Regions from separate parts of the Shewanella sediminis HAW-EB3 genome, predicted to be linked through region 3. Evidence: predicted binding sites of a transcription regulator. Region 3 holds the regulator's gene; each other region holds the start of a gene.
What was found. Region 3 encodes sigma-54, which starts transcription at its own class of promoters, with help from an activator protein. Its sites were predicted from a motif close to GTTGGCACGNNNNTNGNNT; they were not measured.
Positions count from the first base shown of each region.

Region 1: SSED_RS20885 (superinfection exclusion B family protein) is a predicted target of sigma-54. The motif match lies at 2,043-2,061, and genes of this name have one in related genera.
Region 2: SSED_RS07085 (LruC domain-containing protein) is a predicted target of sigma-54. The motif match lies at 1,761-1,779, and genes of this name have one in related genera.
Region 4: flgJ (flagellar assembly peptidoglycan hydrolase FlgJ) is a predicted target of sigma-54. The motif match lies at 1,343-1,361, and genes of this name have one in related genera.

Region 1 covers NC_009831.1:4,900,427-4,904,367, forward strand. The annotation lists gene SSED_RS20875 (hypothetical protein) at 1-461, shown strand, start outside; tRNA gene SSED_RS20880 (tRNA-Leu) at 651-735, opposite strand; gene SSED_RS24215 (DUF3149 domain-containing protein) at 1,098-1,226, shown strand; gene SSED_RS20885 (superinfection exclusion B family protein) at 1,390-2,001, opposite strand; gene SSED_RS20890 (sensor histidine kinase) at 2,241-3,878, shown strand; gene pepT (peptidase T) at 3,910-3,941, opposite strand, start outside.
Region 2 covers NC_009831.1:1,622,355-1,626,295, forward strand. The annotation lists gene SSED_RS07085 (LruC domain-containing protein) at 1-1,720, opposite strand, end outside; gene SSED_RS07090 (hypothetical protein) at 2,025-2,669, opposite strand; gene SSED_RS07095 (serine hydrolase domain-containing protein) at 2,897-3,941, shown strand, end outside.
Region 3 covers NC_009831.1:869,856-873,796, forward strand. The annotation lists gene ptsN (PTS IIA-like nitrogen regulatory protein PtsN) at 1-239, opposite strand, end outside; gene hpf (ribosome hibernation promoting factor) at 242-529, opposite strand; gene SSED_RS03735 (RNA polymerase factor sigma-54) at 596-2,089, opposite strand; gene lptB (LPS export ABC transporter ATP-binding protein) at 2,230-2,961, opposite strand; gene lptA (lipopolysaccharide transport periplasmic protein LptA) at 2,958-3,611, opposite strand; gene lptC (LPS export ABC transporter periplasmic protein LptC) at 3,598-3,941, opposite strand, start outside.
Region 4 covers NC_009831.1:3,716,610-3,720,550, forward strand. The annotation lists gene flgK (flagellar hook-associated protein FlgK) at 1-205, opposite strand, end outside; gene flgJ (flagellar assembly peptidoglycan hydrolase FlgJ) at 282-1,295, opposite strand; gene SSED_RS16135 (flagellar basal body P-ring protein FlgI) at 1,486-2,577, opposite strand; gene flgH (flagellar basal body L-ring protein FlgH) at 2,590-3,279, opposite strand; gene flgG (flagellar basal-body rod protein FlgG) at 3,290-3,941, opposite strand, start outside.

The sequences.
Region 1 (3,941 bases), 1.5 Mb from region 3:
CCAGCCTTAACTACATGGTTGATGAGTTCTTTTTTACTAACACCAATGGTTATGAAAACAACATGAAGCTAGGCCTGTCCTATGATATGAAGCTTGGTGATGCCAAAGCCAATATCGGAGCAGGCGTCAACTATGTCAGTATCGATAATGCAGGCGCTAAATTCACTGGCTTTTCCGGCTATGCTTTGAATGCATCAGTGCAATACCCAATATCGGATAACTGGGGGCTCAAGCTCCTATACAATGGCGTATTTGATCGTGATGAAAAGCATGCCGTTGGCTATACCGATAGCCTAGATGGCAAGCAGCATGACTCTGGGTATCGTCTCGATTTAGCCGTGAATTATAAAATTTCTAACGCCATCTCAGCGTGCCTGACCCTTAGACAACTCGATAGCTGGTACGGATACAAAACGAGTAAAGCAGATATGATGGTACTGACGACTTCAATCACTTTCTAGCCAGGTCTCCCACCTTATAATGTTAATTTTTAAAGGTGGGAAAATAACTGTTGAGGATAACCAGTTCAAGCTAAATACAATGAATAATGATGAGAGCACTTAGGATTTTAAAACCGAAGGGAAACGGAAAGTTCATACTATATTTCAGACATAAAAAAACCTGCACAATGGCAGGCCTTTTTACTTGATTGGTACCGGAGGACGGACTTGAACCGTCACGCTCGAAAGCAACGGATTTTGAATCCGTCGTGTCTACCAATTCCACCACACCGGCTTAATCAAATAGACTAACTGAAGCTAAGACCTCAGTAAGTGACGGCGATTATACCTTTGCAGATGATAATGGCAAGCCTTTTAAAAGGGGAATAGTGCTAAGCGGACAAATTTCATCCTTTATCTAGATCACTCATTAAACATCCAATTTTATGAACAGTTCCTTTATCAGTTCCTGGATTGAATATTGAAGGAAAAAGCCTGCTCCGAAAGAGCATATAACAGGGGCTTTTCCCCTGGACAAGTTTCAACTTGTTCAAATTTATACCAACTTTATTGATCGAGATCAGCTTGTTGACAGCGAAACAAGACTAATTTAGGGGAGAGTAATGAATACTGATGTTCTGAAAGAGGATTTCGCACATGGCTTTCTGGTTAGATTTAATGTTTGGTAATCCGATAGGATTAATGTCGATGATAGTCATCTTTACCACTATAGGCATCATGTCCTATCTCATCTGGTTGTTTATTGACAAGTCTAAGCCAGAATAAACACAAGGTTTCGATGAAGCAGCATTAATTTTTGCTGCTTCTAATGCAATGGGGGCAATGAAGCCCCCATCTTTTTATCTGTTTATCTGTTTATCTGTTTATCTGTTTATCTCTAATGTTCTCACAGTTTTTCGCTGAGCGATAATCCCAGATTAGCCAACATTCAAGCAGCATGCTTACGGGTAGTTACCAGATTGTGAGCAAAAGGTGGCCTTGCCTTTATTAGGTTTTGCATCTCTTCTTGACTTGGTTCACCCGCAGGTAACCTTAAGACTTGTCGATTTAGGTAGACTCTAGCTCTCATCGAGATCTTATAGTCTGCCGTTGGCCCTTGAATAGCATAGTGTTTCTGGTTACCAAGGTGTTCAATAATATTCGTTGAAAGTAAACTGCTCACAGCAGGTTCATTTTGCGGCAAGGTCAGAACGGTCTCGCCTTGGAGAAAAAACTCTCTCAAGAGGGCTCTCTCCGTTGGATCGAGTAGCTTTACTTTCTCCTCGATGATCTCTGTGTTACGTTTGTTCTTTAAATAACCAATCGCTTCATCCAGAAAATAGTTAAGCACTTGTGTCATGAGATAGGCAACACCGATAATCAGACCTAAACCTATAAAATGAGAGTTAGCTGTGATGGCCTCATCCAAATTCAATGCCGATAGCAGTGCCTTAGGTATAAATAGCAGCGCAGCGCTCACGATAGCTAACCAGAGCATCGAGCTGAAGATAAGCTGTTTAGGGGTCGATTGCTTAGTGAATTGAAATTTTAATTTCTGCATATGAAGACCTAGTGTCAAAAATCTGTACTTACTAAGATACAAAGCAAAAATAATGCCATAAATCAATGAAGTTGTTTTATTGTCAATATTTCGGCTTTTATCTTTGTTTTTAACGCACTAACTTGATCAATAACGCTGGAAGCGGTCTATGCTTATAGCTACAAAAGGCAGCACAATTTATGGATTGCAGACTCCATAATTGAGCAAAATTACTTACTTCGAGGCGCAGAAAAGGGTTCATGCAGACATTTACAGGCCGGTTAATTAAAAGCCCCATAGGTCGAAAGCTGACTTTGTCGATAGTCTTGTTTAGCTCCATCATTACTCTACTGACAACAGGCTTTCAACTCGTCAATGACTATAAGGGCGATGTCGATAGAATATCTCGTCAATTTACCAGTATAGAAAAAGTTAATTTGGATGTACTGGCTGCCAGTATCTGGGTCATCGACGAACGTTTAATCAACACTCAACTCAATGGCCTGATTCAATTGCCTGATATTACCTACATCTCAATTAATGATGATAGTGGTCAGATATGGATTGCCGGTACACCTACACCAGAAAATACGATAGAGAAGTCTTTTGAGCTATTTTACAGCTCAGGTAGTGACAGCATCCCCGTAGGTACCCTATTAGTCCAGGCAGATCTGAAAGCCGTTTATGACAAACTACTGGACCGCGCCATTATTATCTTACTTTCAAATGCGATAAAAACCTTTATCGTTGCTGGCTTCATACTATTTTTAGTCTGGTATTTTGTAACGCGACATCTGCACAGTTTAAGTCAGTATTGCCAACAGATAGATCTCGACGCCCCTGCAATTCCCCTTACTTTTGATAAAAATCATAAGAAAGAGGATGAGTTCCAGCAAGTATCACATGCAATTAATGACATGCAAAATCAAATTCGTCGCTCCTTTTCCGAGCTAAAAAAGTCTAAACAGGAACTTCAGGAGTCCCTGGCTGATAGAGAGCGTTTACTCGAGTTAGAAACCAGCTACAAGGATGAACTAGCGAGACAAGTGAAGGAGCGCACCCAAGAGCTGGAGCAATCTTTACTCGTACTTAAGCGTGCCCAGGAAGTGCTGGTTGAACAAGAGAAGATGGCCGCTTTAGGTGGTCTGGTATCTGGTGTCGCACATGAAATAAACACACCCATTGGGATCTGTTTGACGGCAGCCAGCTCTCAACTCATTCACATCCAAGAGTTAATCAAGTTAATCCACAGTGAAAATGCGACTCTGGAGGAGATCAATTCTATTCTGGAAGAGTATCAAGAGAGTTGTGAGCTAATCGTCAGTAATATTACGCGTGCAAGCACCCTTATTCAAAAGTTTAAAACCGTTGCCGCACAGCAAAGTTTAGAAGAAAAACGCAGCTTCAATTTAAAACAGAGTCTGGTGGAGAATCATGAAGCCATGAAGATTCTATTCGGTGAGCAACATGTGGATGTTCAATTCGACCTGGATCCGGATCTCGACATAACAGCCAACCAAAGCCTATTAAAGCAGATCATCACCAATATCCTGTCAAATGCTTACTCACACGCCTTCAAGCAAATGGAAAATGGCATCATTTTAATCAAGGCTCAATTGAAAGAAGATCAACTCCATATTTCAATACAAGATAATGGTTCTGGTATATCGAAAGAGGCTTCGACACATATTTTTGAGCCATTTTATACCACTAACCGCAGTCAGGGAGGGACGGGTCTGGGCTTATCTGCTGCATTTAATGCTGCCACTTTATTAAAGGGGAATATCAAATTTGAACCCGAGAGTGACTTGGGTGGAGCTAGCTTCCTTATCTCTTTTCCTGTAACGGTTCCGCATCATGATTCAGGCACCGACTTTCTACCTGAAACTTTCAGCTGACATTCTCAGCCAGCTGAAATGCTCAATCAACCTAGGCTTGTTGCTCTTCGGCGGTAAGCTTAC
Region 2 (3,941 bases), 750 kb from region 3:
TCCAGGTGGTTCGATAGCTGGTGCCACAACCCGATTCGGTTCTCAGGTAGTTACACCCGGTCGATAAACTGATGTGATCCCACAAGTCTTGGGTAAAGATAAATACGGCATTAGTTTGTCCTGACTCTAATGGAGAGCCTGCCTGAGCAACGTCATCTATACTCCATTCGATGGAGTTTTCTTTAACCTTGCCCATAGCAACATCGGGTAGTTGTATCGCAAACCCGTTATGGTAGGCGGCGCCCATTGCGGCAAGCTGAGCTTCAAACTCGACTCTTATTATCTGATTATTCTTGATATATTCGATCAATCTCAGGTGAAAGATGACGTCGTTCATATCGTAATCTTCCTGATCGGGGTAGAGATCTTCATAGGCAACCGAGGTGTAACTCGATGATGAGGGGTAGTAATTAATCGTGACCCCGGTTTCGGTTATGGTGATCTGATGATCTTCCACCTCACCGTCACCGACACCGCCAGTCGGGCCGATATCCGCCAGACTGCTGAAGCGAAATCGTGCCCAGGATTGGCCGGATTTTCCCCAGGTTGGCACATCTAAACTCACGCTGTTACTGCCAGGAGAAAGTGCATGGCCGATAATTGCCTGTTCATCACTGTCGAAACTGCCGTTTTGATTCCAATCGAACCAGGCATTGAGGTAACCACCTGTGCCTGTAGCGGTCGCTAATATTACAGCCGATTCACCCAGCTCGAAGCCAGTCGGAAAGCTGATACCATCTTCATCATCTATGCCATCACTGCTGTCATCAGAAAGCGGCAATGGGTAACCATTAGCTTCATTGTCGACGAGTGAGCCCAGATAGAAGTCATCGATAATCGAGTGTCTGGCACCATTAGATGCCATATAGGTGCCGTATGAGTCTGGGGCGTCACCGAAGTCAACGTTATCTCCAACGGGGACCTCGGCCAAGGCGCAGCGGGCGCCATCATTGCTCGATGATGAGGGGCCATAAGCAAATATATCCGCACTGGGGTTCGCTTCATCGACATTGAGGCGATAGATCTTTCCGTCACTGTTATTACTGAGGTAAAGGGTTCCGTCAGGATCGAAGAACTGGGCACCGAAGGTAAAATTTGAACCCGAAGAGGTGACCACGACACCTAAGTTATTAGCCGAACCATTTGAGGGATCTATCTGCAGTAAGCTACCAGTGGCCCCATTGGTCACTGCATAGATCTGCCCGTCACTGGGGTGGAAAGCAAAGTCAGTTATCTTATAGGTGGCATTATCGGTACTTCCGACAACCAATGACATTGAATAGTTATTAGGGTCATCGAGGGGGATTTTAAATAAGCCTTTGTTTTTTTTATAGCCGTACCAAACATTTTCATCGATGGCGATATCACCCACAAAGAAGTTACCGGCCGCGGCGGCAGAGGTATCCTTAGTGACGTTTAACGGCGTGATGATGTAATCATCGCCTGTCTTACCTAAGGTACTGCCTTCGTAATCCCACCCATAAATATAGTTATCATGATAATTATATCCGACACCGTTATAGGCTTTAATGCGATTCATGTCGTTTGAAAGTATGACATAACTTCCTGTCGCCAGCTCTACGCCATAAGAGATAGGGACAGAGGAGGGGGTTTGTATGATAAATGCTTGAGTTGGACAGTTAGAAAACTCTGCCGCCCATGACGTTCCCTGGCTGAGCAATAAACACGTGGTTATAACCGAGCAGTATGCTGTTTTCATTGGGTGTCCCTATATCCATATTCTCTGTGTAGAGGGTTAAATGCAGGGGATGTGCCACAAGTTAAAACTTTTATTTATCAGGCTATTACGCTTGATTTATTGTTCGCTTTTTGAAAGTCGGTGCAAACTGCAAATCAAGTTGCAATTGGAAAGATAGCTGGAAAATAGGGTGAAAAGTGGTGGAATTTGTAGAGCGAGAAACTTATACCGATTGGTATTATTCAGCATTGAGCTCAACGGTTCTCGATTGTGCTCAATGCTGAGTGGGGCTTGAAGAGAGACTTTTTATACCAAGTGGTATTACTTAATTGGCGATGTAACTACACCATTCACTGAGTTCTCGTGGATCGCCATAGGCTTTCATCCAGCGAATAAAGCTTTGAGGGCAACGAGTGCTGAGATTTAACTGGCACCAGGCATCGAGCGCTGCCTGTGTATTATACCCTTCATAGTAGGCATCGAATGCCTTATCTGAGTGTCGCCAGAATTTATGATCGATTCTGCCACGCTCGGCCAAAAATGGATGGTCGCCTTTAGGTTGAACTTGCTTACGAACGTGATTGCTCAGATCATTTAATATCCGCTGCAGTACATCTGCGCCGATCTCATTCATCTCAAGTTCGTCGATCTTGTCGATGTCGCTACCCACCAATAGATTGATACGTTCAATTAAGTAGTCGGTATTGAGTGAGATAGCCAATTCGTAAGCGAACAGGTCTAACTTTGCGAGGATTCGGTCTCTGTACTCCTCTTTAGAGAACAGCTTATCTTTAATTGCCTTGTTGTAGTCTCTGACACCTGGATGCTTGCTGATAAGCTCTTTCTGCAATAGTGGGTATTCACTTAATTGCTCTTTAGGGAGTAACGACAACAGATTAACCAGCTCAGAAGTATTGACCATTAAGCTGCCAAGTTCTGCCTTAGCTTTAGGTGATAATTTTGTTGTCATCTTAGTCTCATAGCTAATCAAAAGTGACTTAATATTACCTGTTTATGACTTCACTGGATACCGCTAAGCACTTGAATGAGGGGTTTATCACTAGAAATCACTAAGAGGAAGATTGTTTTATAGTGAAGCGCTGCTTGGCATAGTGTGGACCATGAAGTCTGTAGCGTAATAGAAATTACATCGCTATTTAAACAAGCGTTACCAAGTTTCTTTTCAGGAGATGTTAGATGAAGACCATTGCATCCATACTATTATTGGCACTTCCCTTGGCTTTGGCTCATCAAGCACAAGCGGTGGAATTCAAGCCACTCGATAACGCATTTGTCCAGCAATCGGCTGCTTTTGGGGTCACTCAGGATAACTGGGACCATGGAGCCCATGCCGGGGTAACATTTCCTAATGCGTATCGGTTTACCCCCCATATGGAGATCTCACTGCCTGTCGATGTTAACCCTCGAGAATGGCCAGAGCGCCCTCAAGCGCTGTTGCAGCTGACTGCTGCAGATCTCGATGGTGAGCACAGCTTAGAAGTGCTCCTCAGAGACCGATTGAAAAATCACTCTATGGTGGTGCTTAACAAAGGGAGCTTAGTGCATCAGCACTTCTGGAATGGTTATGGTGCCGGGCAGACACATCTGCAGATGTCAGTGACTAAGTCTTTTACATCCCTCCTGACCTCAATCGCCGTAGCGCAGGGGAAGCTGGATATGGACAGAGCCATTATTCAGTATCTTCCTGAGCTGAAAGGCACAGGCTTTGAGGATGCAACCGTGCAGGAGGTTGCCGACATGCGTTCAGGCATAGGTGTCACCTTCAGCGAAGGCAAGCTGTGGGACGATCGTATGACAGAAGCGCAAGATTGGAACGGCGACAGTAAATACCCTGATATGCGCGGTGTGATGGATTATGCCAATACTCTGGATAACCATAGGCCAATAGGCAAGGTTTATGACTATCTGGATGTGAATACCGAGCTGTTAGGTAAAGTCGTCGAGAAGGTGCAGGGCCAGCCGTTAGCTGAACTACTTGAGTCGCAGATCTGGGGCAAGATAGGTGCACAGCAGCCAGCCAAGTGGATGAGTAATCGTAATGGCGAAGTTGTGGCGTCCGGAGGATTAAATATGACAACCCGGGATCTCGCCAAGGTGGGTGAAGTTATCGCCAACAAAGGGGTGAGTCAACAGGGTGAACGAGTCATTCCTGCTGAGTTTATCGAAGCGCTCTTTCAAGGTGATGATAAAGTTCGTTTTGCCTGGCAGCAGGGCAAGGAGT
Region 3 (3,941 bases):
ATTAGAACTGCAACTGGTTGACTTATATTGGTTAATCTCCCGTGAGGAATTGCAATACCATTACCTATCCCCGTGCTGCCCATCTTCTCTCTAGCCAAAAGGCTTTCAAATATCTCTTGAGAGGTAAGGGTCGGGTACTGGACAGCCGCAAGATCGCTGATAAGTTCCAGTACCTTTTTCTTACTGCCCGGAGTGGCGCAGGTTGTGCACTCCGGCTGCAGGATCTTACTAAGTTCCATTATTAATGTTTTGTTAGCTTCTCTTTGTGTTTAATAACCTGACGGTCTAGCTTATCAATCAGGGAGTCAATTGCGGCATACATGTCCGCATTTTCAGACGTAGCAAAAACCTCACCACCGGAAAGGTGGAGTTTTGCTTCCGCCTTTTGCTGCATTTTCTGAACATTTAAAATAACGTGCACATTATTGATCTGATCGAAATGCCGTTCAAGTTTAGTAAACTTTTCTTCAACGTATTGACGTAGTGATGTTGTAATTTCAATGTGGTGCCCTGTTAGGTTTATTTGCATAGAATTACTCCTCCGTTTCCGATTGTGTTATGTAAACTAACGCTTGCTTATGATCTCAATAACGCTTTATAAACTCTTACGCTGATTCGATGGGGGGATGAGCAGAGCTTCACGATATTTGGCAATCGTTCGCCTCGCCACTTTGATCCCCTGTTCCCCCAGTAGCGTCGCCATTTTGCTGTCGCTCAGGGGTTTCTTCTGGTTTTCGGCTGCGATCAACTTCTTAATGAAAGCGCGTATCGCAGTCGATGAACATTCTCCACCATCATCCGTACCGACATGACTGGAGAAGAAGTACTTCAATTCAAATATCCCTCTGGGGGTGTGCATATACTTCTGTGTTGTGACACGTGAAATGGTCGATTCATGCATTTCAACCGCTTCGGCGATGTCGTTCAGCACCATAGGCTTCATCGCTTCTTCACCGAACTCGAAGAAACCTTGTTGAAATTTCACTATGCAGTTAGAGACTTTCAGCAGGGTCTCATTACGACTTTCCAGGCTCTTAATAAACCACTTGGCTTCTTGCAGGTGACCTCGGATATATTGCCCATCGGCTTGATTCTTTGTGCTTCTGGCCATGGAGGCATAGTGCTGATTGACATTAATCTTAGGCATATAATCCGGGTTTAACTCCACGACCCAGCGACCTTTCTTTTTGGTCACGGTGACGTCCGGGATCACATACTCATCTCGCCCAGGAGTAATGGCCAGTCCCGGTCTTGGGTTCAGCGTCTGGATCAGTGCAATCGCCTCTCTGAGATCATCTTCTTTCAATTTAGTCTTGCGCATTAGCAGACGGAAATCACGTCCGGCAATAAGGTCTAAATGTTCTTTGATCAAGAGTTTGGCATTGCCGATATGAGGAGTCGTGTCGGCATATTGGGCGAGCTGAATCGAGAGGCATTCACTGAGATCTCTTGCCGCAATACCGATAGGATCGAAATGCTGAACACGCTTGAGTACGGCTTCAACTTCATCCTGTTCAATTTCAGGGTCGCCCATTGCCTCGAGAATATCGTCGACACTTTGAGTCAGGTAACCGCGTTCGTCGATGGCGTCGATAATGGCGGTGGCGATGGCTAGATCATTATCGGAGAAAGGGGTGAGGTTTTTTTGCCATTCAAGGTGTTCATATAAGCCTTCGCTGGTTTCACCTTGAAAGGGCATATCGTCGTCGCGCATTGCCCCGGAACTGGAGTTTGGGGTCGCAGTATAGACCTCGTCCCACGTGGTATCCATGGGAAGATCTTCTGGCATGGAATCTTGGGTCAGTGCATCGGATGTCTCGACGGCTGAGCTATCTTGTGGGCCTTCGTTATCTGTATCACCTTCTGCTGAGGCGCTATATTCAGGCTCATCACTGGCTTTACTATCACTATTGACGGGCTCTGCATCGACTTGCTCTTCATCCAACTCAAGTAGTGGGTTGGAGTCTAATGCTTGTTGGATCTCTTGTTGCAGTTCCAGCGACGAAAGCTGCAAAAGGCGTATTGCCTGTTGCAGCTGTGGTGTCATGGTTAACTGCTGACCCATTTTGAGCTGGAGTGACGCTTTCATTTACCGCTATTCCCTTATTTTGTAATTATAAAATGAGAAAGCCTGCTAAATAATTTTTGGGGTTTCTCTGCCCCCTTAACTCGCTATCTGTTTGCGAGTCTTAACGAATCTGTTACTTGAAAATCGATGCTATAGATTAACTATAGCTTGAATTGTTCACCTAAGTACACAGCCCGTACCTGCTGATTGTCCAAGATTTCGGCAGGGGTGCCTTCTGCTATTAAGTTTCCGTGACTCACGATGTAGGCGTGTTCACAAACGTCCAGTGTTTCACGAACGTTATGGTCTGTTATTAGCACGCCAAGGCCTCGACTCTTGAGCTGTAAGATGATTTTCTTGATGTCGATAACGGAAATCGGATCGACGCCGGCAAAAGGTTCATCGAGCAAGATAAATTTTGGATTCGCCGCCAAAGCTCGTGCAATTTCGACTCGTCGACGTTCACCACCAGACAAGGCCATACCGAGACTGTCTCTGATATGAGTAATATGGAACTCTTCTAACAGGTGTTCGAGCTGCTCTTCGCGTTCATTGTTACTCATCTCAGAGCGGGTCTGTAATACCGCCATGATGTTATCTCTGACGGACAGTTTACGGAAAATACTGGCTTCTTGAGGCAGATAACCTATCCCTTTTCTGGCGCGTAGATGCATGGGATCTAAGGTCAGGTCATCCTCGTCGATAAAGATGCGTCCCTTATCGCTCTGCACTAAGCCGACCACCATATAAAATGTGGTGGTTTTTCCCGCACCATTTGGGCCTAACAGGCCGACAATTTGCCCTGTTTTTACTGTGAGACTCACATCTTGTACTACGGCACGACTCTTATAGCTCTTGGCGAGGTTAACGGCCTTTAGCGTCATCTCGCTCATTTTGGCTCCTGTTTTATAGTCGTTTGTTCCGGCTGAGTCTCTTTTTTCGTCTCAGGTTCATCTGATGGTGTTAGAGTTTTTGTCTCAGGTTTTGTCTCTTCCTGATAGTTTTCTGGCTCATCTGATGGTGTTGGTATTTGCTGTTCAGGCTTTGTCTCTTCCTGATAGTTTTCAGGTTGAATGATGGTGATCACTCTGTCATTGCCGGTACTTTCAGCAATGAGTTGTTGCTTAGCGATGTTATAACGGATCTGGTGTCCCGTTACTTGGCTGCCAGCCTGTTCCAGAGTGGCATTCCCGATAAGGGTTAGGGTTCGACTGGAGAGTTCGTAGCGTATCTCTTTGGCACTCGCTGATGCCGGGCGACCATCTTCCATTATCTGTGAATAGGTGGCAGGGCTTCCCGTTGCAACCAGTATCTTTCCGCCACCTTCCTCTTTAGAAAATGCCCTGAGCTCATCGGCCAGGATCTTTACTGAACCCTGCGTGACTTCGACGGGGCCATTGAAGATGATCTGGTTATTTTTAATATCCGCTTCCTGGCTGGCGGCAGAGATCTTAACTTCTTGCTTTAGATCGTCCAGTTTAGCCATACCACTAAAACTAACTATAGATAGTAAGGCGATGATAAGTAATTTATTTTGCTTCATATATTCCTTCAACCTGACTGGTTAATTGCACACTCTGAGCATTAAGGTCTGCGTAGAGTCCAACCCCTTTAATCATAAAATCGCTACCTGTGATATAGATATCGCGATCCGATGTCATAACCATAGTATTTAGATCTAATTCAAGGTAAGTCGTCTTAATTGTCTGAACAGGCTCTTCCGGGCTAATCGCATCAATAATAACATCCTTCTCCAGAATCACTTTACCCGATTTCTTGTTCAGTGTTCCCTGAGACGATTGAAGACGCCATTGAGCTTGTCCCTTATCGGGATAAACCAGATAGATGGGCTGTGTGAAGTAGGTCATGTTGG
Region 4 (3,941 bases), 2.7 Mb from region 3:
TGTAGATACGCTTTACGTCTGAGATATAAGTTCCGGAACCATAGAACTCACTCCCCGCACGTTGTGATTCGAGACTAGACTGCTCGGCAACCTGCCTGTGATACCCCTGAGTATTGGCATTAGCAATGTTATTACTGGTCACCGCCAGTTGTGATTGCGAAGCTAAAACCCCGGTACGGGCAATATTAAGAAGATTCATCGACATCAGCAGAGACTCCCATCAAAATTAAAAGCAACGCAGCGCACCGATTCCATTGCCATATGCAAACCAAATATTACTTTCATGGTTGTACTCCCGGTATCGATGCCTTGAGATCCTGACTAATGGATTTCATCACCTTTATCACTTTATCGGCATATTGAGGATCGGTTGCATAGCCCGCATCCTGAAGCGCTCGAATAAATTCATTTGGACTTGCTGCCTTCTTCATGGCCTCCTGGTATCTTGGACCTTCCGACACGAAAGAGACAAAATCATCGAAGCTCTGCTTAATATCGTCATAGACTCTGAAGTCGGCTTTTTGCTGGACGGCAACCCCTTGCTCAAACTCAAGAGTACTGACCATAGCCTTACTTCCCTGCCAGCGTTTATCAGCCTTGATATTGAAAAGGTTATTACTCGAATCTCCACCCGCACGTTTTACCATCTTCTGTCCCCAACCAGTCTCTAATGCCGATTGCGCAATAAGCACTTCAGGTTTGGTACCCAATGTGGCTGCGGCTTTTTCAGCGTGAGGATAAAGCTTGGCAACAAAATCTTCAGGACCGCTAAACGTCATTCCCGCCTTTGTCACTTCAGACGGCAAACTCTTGCCTGTTAATATGCTTTCAAGCGGACTATTTGGTTTAGCGTCAACAAGCTGACTATCCGCAGGTGGATTAATAGGAGTAGCCTCAGTTCTGACCGCACGACTCATCACCATTCCTTGAGCCATCCCACCCTGTTCAATATCACCACGAAGCACCGAAGCCGGAGTGACCTTGCTGGTTTCCGGTGAAAGTTGCTGAACCATAAGATCTGCCAGTCCCAGCATGCCTTTATCCGATAGGTTCACAGACATCTGTTGATCGTGCATCTGCTCATAAAACTTGGTGTACTGGCTGTTCATCGGACTATCAGATTCAAATACCGCATTGGCATCGCGCATACTTTTCATCAACATCTGAACAAATATCCCTTCAAACTGCTGAGCCACCTCTTTAAGCGCCCCCTTATCATCTTTCTGGGCCTTCGATCTAAGAGAGTCCAGACCTCCGATATCCAAAAAGTGAGATGAGTTCGACAGCTTTTCCATAAATGTTCCAGAGATTCCGACAATATTCAGACGATAGTAACCCTACGCTGCAAACTGCGTACCAATTCAACACATAACGGATATTTAGCCGGGAAAATTAGACAATGTAAGGAGGGAGAGGCATCAAAGAGAGTTCAGACAGAAAACTGAACTCTCTTATATGAAGGCATTGAATGGGCCCTGACAAAAATCAGATAATGATCAGCTCGCCATGCAGAGCACCGGCCACTTTTAACGCTTCAAGAATCGCAAGCACATCGGAAGGCGCTGCGCCGACGAGGTTTACCGCCCTGACCAGCTCATCTAAGGAGGTGCCTGGGTTAAACATAAACATACGACTATCTTCTTCGCTGGCATCGATAGTGCTGTTTGATGTCACGACCGTTTGACCGCCCGCTAGCGGATTTGGCTGTGATACCTGTGTAGCTTCGGCAATGGTGACTGTGAGTCCACCATGGGTAACAGCCGCGGGTAGTAAGCGAACATCTTTACCCACAACTATGGTACCGGTACGGGAGTTAACAATCACTTTTGCAGACTCAGACGCAGGCTCTACTTGAATATTCTCAAGGGTTGCCAGAAATGAGACCCGCTGAGAGACATCTCTTGGGGCACTCACCTGCACAGAAGCGGCATCCAGCGGCCTTGCCATTCCAGGACCGAGTAGTTCGTTAATGGCATCGGCTAAACGTTTGGCCGTTGAAAAATCGGCGCGACGAAGGTTAAAGGTTAAGTGATCACCTGTCGAAAATGGGGTTGTGACGGTTCTTTCCACCATGGCCCCATTTGGAATACGTCCAACGGTTGGGGTATTTTGAATGACTTTAGAGCCATCCAGCCCCTCTGCACTGAATCCACTCACCACCATGCTTCCCTGAGCGATCGCATAAACGTTACCGTCGACCCCCTTCATGAAAGTTTGCAGTAACATGCCCCCACGCAGACTCTTAGCCTCACCCAGGCTGGATACGGTAACGTCAAGAGTTTGACCCGGCTTAATAAAAGCCGGCATTACGGCGCTGACCGCCACAACGGCAACATTCTTAATTTTCGGCCTGAAATTATCGGGTAGATTAATGCCGAAGTTTTTCAGCATGGTTTTGAATGTTTGCTCTGTATAGCGGGTCTTCTCACCCGTGCCGGGTAAACCAACAACCAAGCCATAACCGATTAACTGGTTACTTCGCACGCCTTGCACATTGGCAATATCTTTGATGCGTTGGGCCTGGCTCGTGCCGCAGACAAGCAGTAAAAGGAATATAGAAAACAACTTAATTTTCATGACAATGACTCCTTAGAAAGGCCACCAGCTGCCCATAAAGAATGAACTGAGCCAACCCACTTTCTGAACATCGGCAAAGGTACCTGTACCACTATATTGAATGCGGGCATTAGCGACACGCTGTGAATCGATGGTGTTGTCCGGTCTAATATCCTGAGAGCGAACGATGCCGGTAATTCGAACAAATTCATCACCGTTATTGATGCTGATCCACTTCTCTCCGCGAATAACTAAGTTACCGTTATTCAGCACCTGCATCACATTGGCAGAGATACTGCCGGAGAGGCTATTACTCTGATCGGCATCCGACTCGCGCTTGGTATTCATGCTGTCTTTGTATCTGAGATCGATAGGCTGACCACCGATAGAGATGTTTTTCCCGCCCGCATAGATGGGATCGAGTGTTAAATCAGTCCCCTTCTTGATCTCATTACTGGCGCTCTTCTTCGCCTGTGTCGACTCCTGCAACATGACAGTGATGATGTCACCGACCTTAAGTGCCTTGATATCAGAATAAAGGCTGGATGCCTGACTGTCCTGATACATAGAGCCCGTCGCGGCTATCTTAGTCGGCGGCGCTTCAGGATAGACCGGCGAATAATATGGGTCGTCCGCAATCGGCTTCTCACCCGTTGAGCTACAGCCCGTCAGTACCGGTGAAAGTATAATGGTTGCAGCAAGCAAAACAGATAACTTACTCATAACTATGCCTCTACAGATTCTGGTTCACATAAGAGAGCATCTGGTCGACTGCCGATATCACTTTTGAGTTCATCTCGTAGATACGCTGACTCTCAATCAGGTTAACTAACTCTTCAGTCACATTTACATTTGAGGTTTCCAACGCGCCCTGGCGTATTGCCCCCATACCATCGAGTGATGCAGTGCCCTGAATAGGTGTGCCGCTGGCTCCGGTTTCCGTGTACAGGTTTTGCCCCATGGGATCCAGACCACTTGGATTAATAAAATCGGTCATGCTCAGCTGGCCAACCACCTGACTCTCGGCAGTGCCAGGCGTTTTAACCGACACTTCACCTTCGGCCGACACGGTAATACCTGTGGCATTTTCCGGAATGGTGATCGCCGGTTGAACCACATAACCTGAACCCGGTGTTACGATCTGTCCGGTATCATCCAGGGTAAACTGACCATTTCGGGTATAAGCGGCGGTGCCATCGGGAAGCTGAATTTCGAAGAATCCAGGTCCTTCGACCATAAGATCCATCGAGTTATCCGTGGTAAGCATATTGCCCTGAGTAAATACCTTCTGCGTGGCGACAACTTTGGTACCCGCACCGATATTTAAACCATTTGGCAGTTTAGTATTGGAAGCGCTCACGCCTCCAGCCTGATTAACCGTTTGA